DNA from 2 places in the Mycobacteroides chelonae genome. Region 1 is predicted to be linked to the other one. Evidence: riboswitches for the same ligand, from Rfam matches in the RefSeq annotation. Region 1 holds a riboswitch; the other holds the start of a gene.

Region 1 (5,338 bases):
AGATCTGCGAAGACATTTTGGCCACCGGCCTTCTCGATGATCTGTTGTGGTGCGGCTTTCTTGCCGGAGGTGAATGGTTCGGCCTCACCGCTGTCATACAGAAAGACGCGTGCGGGTGGCTGGCCGTGCGGAACACGTGACTGCACGTCGTCGATCGTCTTGCGGTAGTTGGCGATCAGTGATGCCGCACGGTCCTGTACCCCGAAAATGGCTCCGAGATTGGTCAGGTCCTCATAGAGGGCATCGAGGGGCGGCTTGATACCGCGCCGCACGGTTCCGGGCTGACGGCATGCCTCGGTCAACTGATAGGGCACCGACCCGATGGAACGCACCCAATCGGGGGTGAGCCCGGAGGTTTCGTTGAATCCGTAGCTCCACCCGGCGAACACGAGGTCGGGGCGCGCGGCTTGCACGGCTTCACGGGTGAATCCCTGGCCCAGGTTGGTGGTGGATCCGAACTGTGCCTTCCACGGCGAGCTTTCGACGTCGCGATCCTGTCCGGCGTCGATGAAGTAGCCAGCCATCCGGTCCTGCAGGCCGAGTGCGAACAGGAGTTCGGTAACCCCGGTGTCATTACTGACGGCTCGGGTGACTGGCACCGAAACATCCAGTGGTGCACCGCAATTTTCGACAGAAACCCGTGTTGTTCCGGGGCTTTGCGCCTCGATGGTCGCGCAGCTGGCCGATAGTAGCGACAGTGCGAGCGCCAAACCGGTGAGTGCCTTCATTCCTTATCCTGCCTCTCTGGCTGAGCATCGAAGATGATCTGTGGGACGCCGCTTCGTGGATGGGCGATGACGTGGCAACCGATGCCGAACCAGCGGCCGATGGACTCGGTGGTAATGACCTGGTCGGGTGATCCCGACAGCACCACATGTCCCTCGGACATGACATGGATCGTGTCGCAGTACTGTGCCGCGAGATTGAGATCGTGTAGTGCGGCGATGACGGTAATGCCCAGTGTCCGAGCCGAACTGAGTATCGAGTATTGATGGCGCACATCCAGATGATTCGTCGGCTCGTCCAGCACCAGGACGTGCGGCTGTTGCGCGAGAGCGCGGGCTATGAGAACTCGCTGACGTTCCCCGCCGGAGAGGGAACTGAACTTGCGGTGGGCGAGTGCGGTCACGTCCGCCGTCTCGGTGGCCTCCGTGCAGATGCGTCGGTCCAGTTCGGAGGTGCCGCGCAGGGACGTGCCGTGCGGTAACCGACCGGTGGCGATGACTTCGGCAGACGTGAAATCGAAGTCCAAGGACATGTCCTGGGTGAGTGCCGCCACCTGACGAGCGTTCTCCCGCATGCTGATTGCCCGCACCGATACGCCACCGACTGTGACGTCACCGGTGGCTGGAGCAAGTGCGCGATAGAGGCAGCGCAGGGTCGTCGACTTACCACTGCCGTTAGGGCCGACGATGCCGACGAACCCACCGGCCCCGACCTCGAGGTCAATGCCGGAAACGATCCGAGTACCCCCGATATCGACCGACACATTCCGGTAGGTGACGTCCATCAGCCCACCGCTCCCGCGGACATCGCGCGGCGACGCATCAACCCGACGAAGACGGGCACCCCGACTGCGGCCGTGATCGCGCCCAGGGGCAGTTCTTGCGGCGGAATCGCGGTCCGCGCGATGAGGTCGGCGGCCACAAGGAAGCACGCGCCCAGCACCGGAGCCACGATCAGGACCCGGCGATGGTCCGCCCCGACCAGCAGCCGTGCCGCGTGTGGAATGACCAGCCCCACGAATCCGATTGCTCCGCAGATGGATACAAAACATCCCGTCATGGCGGCGGACAACACGAACAGTGACACCCTGAAGCGGCCGGCATGTAAACCCAGCGACGCGCTCACCTCGTCACCCATGGCGAGGGCGTTGAGCTGGCGCGCGAGCCCCGCAACGCATAGGAAGCCGATCACGGTCGCCGCCAGCGCCACCGGCACCTTGTCCCATGACGACGCCCCCAAGCTGCCGAGCAGCCAGAACATCACACTGCGCGCCGCTTCGCCGTTCGGCGCCAAGAACACCAGCACTGTTGTCACCGCGGACAGGCCGTACCCCACCGCAGTGCCCACCAGCACCAGCCGCAGAGGTATCAGACCTTGTGGGGTACGGGCGATTTGGTAGACAAGTGCGGTTGCTGCAAGCGCCCCCAATGAGGCCGAAAGGGAGAGTGCGTACACCCCGAGGGTGCCAAGTACCCCGTAGACCACGACCGCGGTGGCGCCTACCGAGGCGCCCGAGGAGATGCCCAGAACGTACGGATCGGCAAGTGCGTTGCGGACCATGGCCTGTACGAGCACACCCACCACCGCCAGCCCCGCACCGACGAGGATCGCGAGAATCACCCGCGGCAGCCGGGACTCGACAACGATGCGGTAATTCGCCGCGTCGGTGGCCGGCACCGAGCCGCCGGTCGCGCCTGCCCAGAGGAAATGCAGACAGTCGCGCCATGGCACGTCGGCGGTGCCGAAGGCGAGTGCCGTCACCGACAGCAGCAGTAGTGCTGCCAGACCGCCGACCGCTGCCAGGAACACCGGCCGTCCGTGCTGTGCTGCGAGCATCGATCTTCCTGCGTCGTCGGGTCGCCGACACTTCGGGCATGACGGATACGCCGCATAGGCACTACCCACCAGGCGGGCCCTCGGCACTGGCGAATGACCGCACCAGGAGGTGCGGCCGCGTTGGCAGGTCTTCGGACTCGTGGACTCGAGGCTCATCTACGAGCCTCACCTACCGGCGGCCGCTTCCCGGGTACTTGACCCAGTGCTTCTAGTGCCGCTGTCGTTTCCACATACCGCTGCGGGGCAGTTCCGGACTCACACCGGATTCCCTCTTGCGATCTCCAGGAGCGCTTCTTGGTGCTCATGGAGAAACCAATGCGAGGCCAAAACTATCACTCGAAGGCGCAGACCAGCCGCGTCGACTAAGCTCAGTTCGTCCTTCGACAGGACGGGAACCTGGTGTGATCCCAGGACGGTCGCGCCACTGTAAAAGTCAGACCCCGACCTGTCGATTCCAGAAGACGACGATCGGACCCGGGACGCGGTATCCCGAAAAGGAGCAATATGGCACACACAACGTCCGCCAGCCATCCGGTTGCGGTGTCGATTCCCCAGGCTGCGCTGTGGTTGAGCGTGACTACCCTCTTTGGGCTGCTCGCCTATTACTTCATCGGCATCGACCAGGGTGCGGTGTCGATCTTCGGTAGCGATATGCACGTTCATGAGTTCGTGCATGACGCCCGCCATCTGCTCGGTTTCCCCTGCCACTAGCAGCGGACCGAATACATGGAAAAGTCAATAATTTTGCGCGGCTTGGGCTTCGGCGCATTGGGTGGCTTGCTGTCCTTCATCTTCGGATGGATCTTCGTCGAGCCCGTCATCAACAGGGCCATCTCCTACGAGGAGGGCCGGGGTGAGGCGCAAGCCGCGCTCGATGAGGCGGCCGGCGTTCACGCCCATCATGAGGGCGCGGAACTGTTCAGCCGTTTCGCGCAGGCAAATGCGGGTTTGGCGCTCGGTGTCATCGGATTCGGAATCGCGATGGGCGCACTCTTCGCGGTGGCGTACGTGGTGGCGATCGGACGGGTCGGCAATCTCAGTCCGCGCGCACAGGCTCTGGCGGTCGCCGGTGGTCTGTTCCTGGTGCTGTATGTGGTGCCGTTCCTGAAGTTCCCGGCCAATCCGCCGGCAGCAAGCGCCGAGGGCACCATAAAGGAGCGCACCGGGTACTTCGTGCTGATGATTCTGGTCGCGGCGATCGCACTCGCGGTCGCGCTGTGGGTGGGCCGAAAGCTATCCCAGCGCGTGGACACCTGGACGGCCACGCTCGCGGCCGCCGCGGTGTTCGTCGTGCTGGTGGGGCTCGTCATCGCGGTCACGCCCGGATTTGTCGAGGCGCCGCAACCGCTGCTCGATGCGGACGGGAAGATCGTCTATCCGGGGTTCCCGGCGCATGACCTGTATCTGTTCCGGCTGTACTCGTTCACGACGCAGGCCATCATGTGGGCGACGATCGGTATCGGATTCGCCACGGTGATCGGGCGTAAGCCCGTCAACTCCGAGGCCGCCGTCACCGGCTAGCCAGCGCTCATCCCAGCTTCTTGAAGACGCCCTTGGCCAGGCCGATCACCCACCCGGCCGCGCCAGGGCCGAATGCGCGGTCCCAATTGAGTTGGAAGCTCACCACATACGGCTGATGGTGGCGATCCTCGGCGTACCAGCTGAACGTCAGGTCACCGGGCAGATTGCCACCCTTGGCAGCGATGTAGCGCCAGTTCTCGCTGTGTAGGTCGATACCGGGTTCCGCGGACAGAATGTCGCGGACCGGGGCGGCCGCACCTACGGCGACCTTCTGCAGTGCCGCGTGCACGCGGCAGATGTCCTCGGCGTTGCCGTACCACTCGATGCCGAATTTCGATGCGGGCGTGGTGGTCCGCTCCGGATCCAGCTTGTAGTCGTGGGTGTCCGCCTCGGCGAGCATCTGACCACGCTGTGCGGGTGTGGTGGCGTCCTTCCATTGCTGGCGGACATCCGGTATGCCCCAGCCGATGTTGAACAGCTCGTGCATGGTGGGGAAAGGGGTCATCGATGCCGGGTCATGGTGCCCGCCGTCTGCGAGGGCCTTTTCGATCGCCTGGCGACCCAGGCGGTTGATCAGCATGTCGGTGCCCATGTTGTCGCTCACCGAGATCATTTTCTGAGCGGCGGTGCGCACCGAGACGGTTGAGCCCGTCGGCAGCTTGTCCATCGAGCTTCCGAGCGCCTTGCCGCGATCGGTGACGGTGAGTTGGTCATCCCACTTGAGGGTGCCCGCGTTGATCGCGGTACCGGTGGCCAACAGTACGTAGAGCTTGAAAACCGAAGCCAACGGCATGGATTCGGAGGTGTTGGTTCCGGCGATCTGCTCGCACTGTCCGTTGACGATCTTGGAGGCCCGGTAGGAGTACCGGCCGCCGGATGCCGACAGCGCGGTGTCGATATCGGACCAGTCGGCGATCGTCGGGGGCTGCTGGTACGGGACCAGCCTGTCGACATCTCCCTTGTCATTAGTGCGCAGTCCGATGTCCACATTGGCGCCGTAGGGAGCGATCAGGTGGACAGTGGAGCTGTTCGCGGCGAGATCCACCGAGCTCACCTTGTACGGCCGGTCCACCCACAGCTTGGTCATGATCTCGGTGTAGTCATCGACCTTATTGGCGGCGGCCAATGTCGCCACGCCTTGCTTGCCGATCGGCCAGTTCGAATTCAGCATGTCGATGAGCTGTTGCGAGCGCAGGCCCGGAGGCGTGCTTGTATCGACATCACCGTGCGGCACCTGCCGCAGTTTGATGCCACA
Region 2 (5,338 bases), 810 kb from region 1:
CATCGTTGCCGACGACGGCCCACCATTCGATGCGGTGCACGCCCAGCACGTCAAATCCCCACTGGCACAGCCGCCGAATCGCCTCTGTTGTCAGCCCCTTACGGCGATGCCGTGAGGCAGACCAATACCCGACTTCCACCACGCCGGGCGCAATCGACTTAAGTGAACAGGTGCCCACGAGTTCATCTGTGTCGGCGAGGAAGAACCCGAAGCCGTATCGCGCGTTGTCCGCCCATTCCTGTGCCGACCTGGCGACGAAACTCCGGGCGTCTTCACGGGTGTACGGAACCGGTAGCGGAAGGTAGTGCGCGATCTGCGGCTCGTTGCACGCTTCGACAATCGCGGCCTCGTCCGCAGCAGTGACCGCGCGCAGAACCAGCCGGTCCGTCTGCAACTCGGTAGGTTCCATGCGACCAGTCTCAACCACGAATTACAACGTGGTCAAAGGAATTCCGTACGACTGTGCCTGCGTTAAGGGGTCTCGCGTACCGGCGACCAGTACTCCAACATCTCCGCGAAGGTCTCGAAGGCCGGCCTGGCCAGACCGTACGGAGCTTCGAAATGCACGCTCAGGGGAAAGCCGACGTCTGCCACTCCATCGATGACTCGCTTGTAGAGATCCACCAGCTGTGGCCGCCGGACATCTGGTTCGCAGGCAGCCAGCGACTTCACGAAGTCCTGTTCGCGCGCAACAGCTTCATTGCCGGGGTCTTGGATCAACCAGTCGATGAGCCCGACCTTGGACTCCAGCTTCGGGACGAAACCGAATGAGAGCAACACCTCTGGCCGGTGTTCGGTTGTGCGCGCGAACTCCTGCAGAAAGCCAACCACCGCATCGGAATACAGCAGCTGGGTCATGGCGAAGGTGGCACCCTTGTCGCATTTGAAGGAGAAGCGGCCCTGTTCGCCACTGCGGGTGGGGATCAGGATCACTCCCCTGTTGTCGACGATGTCATCGAACTTCGACAACGCATCAGTCGGTGGAATGCCCGAACCGTCGCCGTCGCTCATGGTGCGTGGTACGCCGACGAAGATCACACCGTCCATCCCGGCTTCCGTGAGACCGGTCAGCCGGCTCCGTAACGACGTCTCATCCGAAAAGGAAGTGACCTGCGTGCACAGTCCCCGCATGGTGGGTAGCTCCGACCGGATGATCGACCAATAGTCGACGACATCCAGCTTCGGCTTCATCTCCAGCGGACGATCGGCATCCTCCACGATCATCGACGGGATCATGACGTGGTCGATGCGCCCATCGATGCCGAACTCCGCCGAAAACCTGGACAGCTTCTGCAGTTCTTCGGATGCCTTCTCGAGGCCGCCATCGACATTGGGAGGCACCAGCTCCAGCGCAACGGTATTCATGGACACCAAGGACCTCCGATTAGTCTCGCTAATGGTTTATACACCAATCAAATTCACGCGCGAGCAGTCCCCCGCGAAGGGGACTGCTCGCGCGTTCGTCGGGAACTAGGCGCCCGCACGCACCTCGGTCGCAGCCGCCACCAGGTTGGCCAGTGAGGCAGTCACCTCGTCAGCCTTCCGGGTCTTCAGACCACAGTCAGGATTGACCCAGAGACGCTGGGCCGGAACCGCCTGCAGCGCCTCACGCAGCGAGTTCGCCATCTCGGCCGTCGAGGGCACTCGCGGCGAGTGGATGTCGTACACACCCGGACCGACGCTGTTGGAGAAGCCGATCGCGTTGAGGTCGTCGAGCACCTCCATGTGCGAACGAGCCGCCTCGATGGAGGTGACATCGGCGTCCAGATCGGCGATCGCACCGATCACCTCGCCGAACTCCGAGTAGCACAGATGCGTGTGAATCTGGGTCGCATCGGACACACCCGAGGTGGACAGCCGGAACGCACCGACCGCCCAGTCCAGGTATGCGGGCTTATCCGCCGAGCGCAGCGGCAGGAGCTCGCGCAATGCGGGCTCGTCCACCTGGATGATCGCAATCCCGGCGTCCTGCAGATCCACCGTCTCGTCCCGGATGGCCAGTGCGATCTGGTTAGCGGTATCCGCCAACGGCTGATCATCACGAACGAACGACCACGCGAGGATGGTTACCGGCCCGGTCAGCATGCCCTTGACGTACTTGGGAGTCAGCGACTGGGCGTAGGTGGCCCACTCGACGGTCATCGGGTTCTGCCGTGCGACATCGCCGTACAGGATGGGTGGGCGCACGCAGCGGCTGCCGTACGACTGAACCCAGCCATTCTGGGTGGCGAAGAATCCGTCGAGCTGCTCAGCGAAGTACTGCACCATGTCGTTGCGTTCTGGCTCGCCGTGGACCAGCACGTCCAGGCCCAGCTTCTCCTGTAGCGCAATAACATCGGCAACCTCGGCACGCATCCGCCGCACGTACTCGGCCTCGTCGATCTCGCCCTTGGTCAGGGCCTGACGGGCCTTGCGGATCTCGACTGTCTGCGGGAACGACCCGATGGTGGTGGTCGGCAGCTCGGGCAGCTGCAGGCGCTCGTCCTGGCTGCGGCGACGCTCGGCGGCATCGCCACGTGAAATACCAGCCGCCAGAATCGAATCCAAACGCGCACGGATCTGGCCGTTGTTCAGACGCGGATCCGTCTTGCGAGATTCGACAGCCGCATTCGACGCCGCGAACTCGGTAGCGTCGCGCGCCCCACCCAGTGCCCGCGCCAGCACCACAACTTCCTTGACCTTCTCGTCGGCGAACGCCAACCAGCTGCGCAGCTGGTCATCGAGTTCGGTCTCCGGTTCCAGCGAGTAGGGCACATGCAATGTCGAGCAGGACGTGGACACTGCGACGGCACCGGCGGATCCCAACAGCGTCCCCAGAGTGCCCAGCGCGGACTCCAGGTTGGTGCGCCAGATGTTTCGTCCGTCGACAACGCCCGCGACGATGGTCTTTCCGGCCAGCTCTGGCACCAAGGCCACACCCGATGCGGACCCGTAGACCAGGTCGACGGCAATCGCCTCGACGGGGGTACGTGCCAGCGCCGGCAGTGCGGCACCGAGGTCCCCGAAGTAGGTGGCGACCAGGATCGCGGGGCGATCGGCCACCGTGCCGAGACGGCCATACACCTGCTCGGCCAGTTCGGGACCATTCGGCAGGATGTCGGTGACGAGCACCGGCTCATCGATCTGCACCCAGCCGACGCCTGCCTCAGCGAGCTGCACCAACAGCTGCTCGTACAGCGACACCACCTCGTCGAGCCGTTCGATGGGCGCGGGGGCGCCGTCGACTGACTTACTCAACGCGAGGAAGGTGATGGGACCGACGACGACCGGACGTGCCGGAATGCCCAGCGCCTGAGCTTCTTTCAGCTCTCCGAACAGCTTGGCCGGGTTCAGTTCGAACTTCGTGTCCGGCCCGATCTCCGGCACCAGGTAGTGGTAGTTGGTATCGAACCACTTGGTCATTTCCAGCGGTGTCACATCATCATTGCCGCGAGCGGCGGCGAAGTAGCGATCGAGCTCATCGGCGATACCGGCGACACGGGGCGGGAGGGCTCCGAGCAGCACCGCGGTGTCCAGCACCTGGTCGTAGTACGAGAAGGTGTTCACCGGTACGGAGTCGAGCCCGGCGGCCGCCAAAGCGGTCCAATTGTCGCGCCGAAGCCCTGCGGCGACAGTTTCGAGCTCGGTACGGCTGGTACGTCCGGCCCAGTAGCTCTCGGTAGCCCTCTTGAGTTCACGCCGCGGGCCGATACGCGCGGATCCGAGCGTGGTGGCGGTCAAAGGTTGAGCAGTCATGAATTAGTCCTTCATCAACAGCGGGGTAGCCACCGCCCGGGGACGAAGAACCGAGCACGGAACCACCGCGACAGATATCTGCTCGGTGAAACCGCCTCGGCCATACGCCCATTCCGCGAGGCGATGATCCGCCGGGTGCGGCGCACCCGGCACAGCTGGCAGGTCTTCGGACTTACAGGCGTTACCCGGACTCAGGTTTTCCTACTGGCCGCCGCTTCCCAGGCTTCTTGGTGCTCAACCCAGTGCATATGACGACTGTCGTTCCTGCATACCGCTGCGGGACAGTCCCGGATTCTCACCGGGTTCCCTCTTATGCCGGACCCGAGGGCCCGGCACTCGATGCTGATAACGGCTCGGATAAAACCCGTGCCACTACCAGCAGACCAGCTGCGTTTCTCATCATATGCGCGCTATCCAACACAAATATTAGCGACTATTCTCTAATATCGTGATCACCTTGGACCAGGCTCAGCGGGTGCTCGATGCGCAGCCCTTCAGTCGCCTCCTCGGCGCATCCGTGTGCCGGGTCGATGAGTCCGGAATCCGGCTCGCACTTGATATCCGTGACGAGCTGCGGCAGCAGAACGGGTTCATCCACGGCGGCGTATTGAGCTATCTCGCCGACAACGCGATCACCTACGCCTGCGCCCTTGGTTTGGGTGCGGACATTGTGACCAGCGGATACACCATCGAGTACGTGTCCCCAGCGGGCGATGGGGTGCGACTGCTCGCGGATGCCTCGCTGGTCAGCGCCGGCCGCACCAAGGCGCTGGGCCGCTGCGAAATCTCCGTCGAAGGTCACGACGGCAAAACCAAGCTGGTTGCGGTTGCTCAGGGCACGAGCATGGTCCGGCGCCGTGGGGCGTAAAGCGCAGTACACCGCGGACGACATCCTGGACGCGGCGCTGGCCCTGGTGACCTCGGGCGGCCCACCAGCGGCCACCGCCTCCGCCATCAGACGCATCCTCGGAGCACCGTCGGGTTCGATCTATCACCGATTCGCCAGCCGTGACGAGCTCATGGCCCGGCTCTGGCTGCGATCGATCGCCCGCTATCAGAACGGGATACTCGCGGCCCTGTGTCTGCCGGATCTCGACGATGCACTTACGGCGACCATTGACCACGCCTTCGATTGGACGGCGGCGAACCGCAACGAGGCGCAGCTGCTACTCCAGTACGAGAAGGCCGATTTGGTCGCGCACTGGCCCGACACCCTCGCCGCGGAGCTCACGACACTCAACTCACGGGTCCGCACGGCGTTGCGCGAGTACACCGGGCATCGGTTCGGCGCGATCACTCCCGAACTGATCGACAAAACGATGTTCGCATTGATCGACATGCCGTACGCAGCGGTGCGCCGTCACCTGCCCAACAGGGGCGAGCCCGCGCCGTGGCTGCGCCAGTTTGTCCGGGCCAGCGCCCGGGAGCTTCTCGCCCGCGAGAGTTAGACCGTGGCGTATTTCTGGCGCAGGGCCTTCTTGTCGAGCTTGCCCAGCGCGGTCAGCGGCAACGAGTCGGCGACGATCACGTGTTTGGGTGACTGCACCGAACCCTTGCGGTCCTTGACCGCGGACTGGATCTCGGACGTCATCTTGGACACCGC

What was found. A riboswitch is a leader RNA that binds a small molecule or an ion and turns the genes downstream of it on or off. The one in region 1 is predicted to bind cobalamin.
Region 2: it holds a riboswitch for cobalamin, as region 1 does, so the genes downstream of both, metE (5-methyltetrahydropteroyltriglutamate--homocysteine S-methyltransferase) here and HBA99_RS02540 (FecCD family ABC transporter permease) in region 1, are expected to answer to the same signal.

Annotation. Positions count from the first base shown of each region.
Region 1 is NZ_CP050145.1:509,038-514,375, forward strand. It holds gene HBA99_RS02530 (ABC transporter substrate-binding protein) at 1-728, opposite strand, end outside; gene HBA99_RS02535 (ABC transporter ATP-binding protein) at 725-1,510, opposite strand; gene HBA99_RS02540 (FecCD family ABC transporter permease) at 1,510-2,562, opposite strand; cobalamin riboswitch at 2,668-2,894, opposite strand; gene HBA99_RS02545 (CbtB domain-containing protein) at 3,067-3,273, shown strand; gene HBA99_RS02550 (CbtA family protein) at 3,289-4,083, shown strand; gene HBA99_RS02555 (serine hydrolase) at 4,091-5,338, opposite strand, start outside.
Region 2 is NZ_CP050145.1:4,760,253-4,765,590, forward strand. It holds gene HBA99_RS23375 (GNAT family N-acetyltransferase) at 1-409, opposite strand, end outside; gene HBA99_RS23380 (mycobacterial-type methylenetetrahydrofolate reductase) at 472-1,371, opposite strand; gene metE (5-methyltetrahydropteroyltriglutamate--homocysteine S-methyltransferase) at 1,471-3,735, opposite strand; cobalamin riboswitch at 3,876-4,090, opposite strand; gene HBA99_RS23390 (PaaI family thioesterase) at 4,184-4,603, shown strand; gene HBA99_RS23395 (TetR/AcrR family transcriptional regulator) at 4,593-5,183, shown strand; gene fadD8 (fatty-acid--CoA ligase FadD8) at 5,180-5,338, opposite strand, start outside.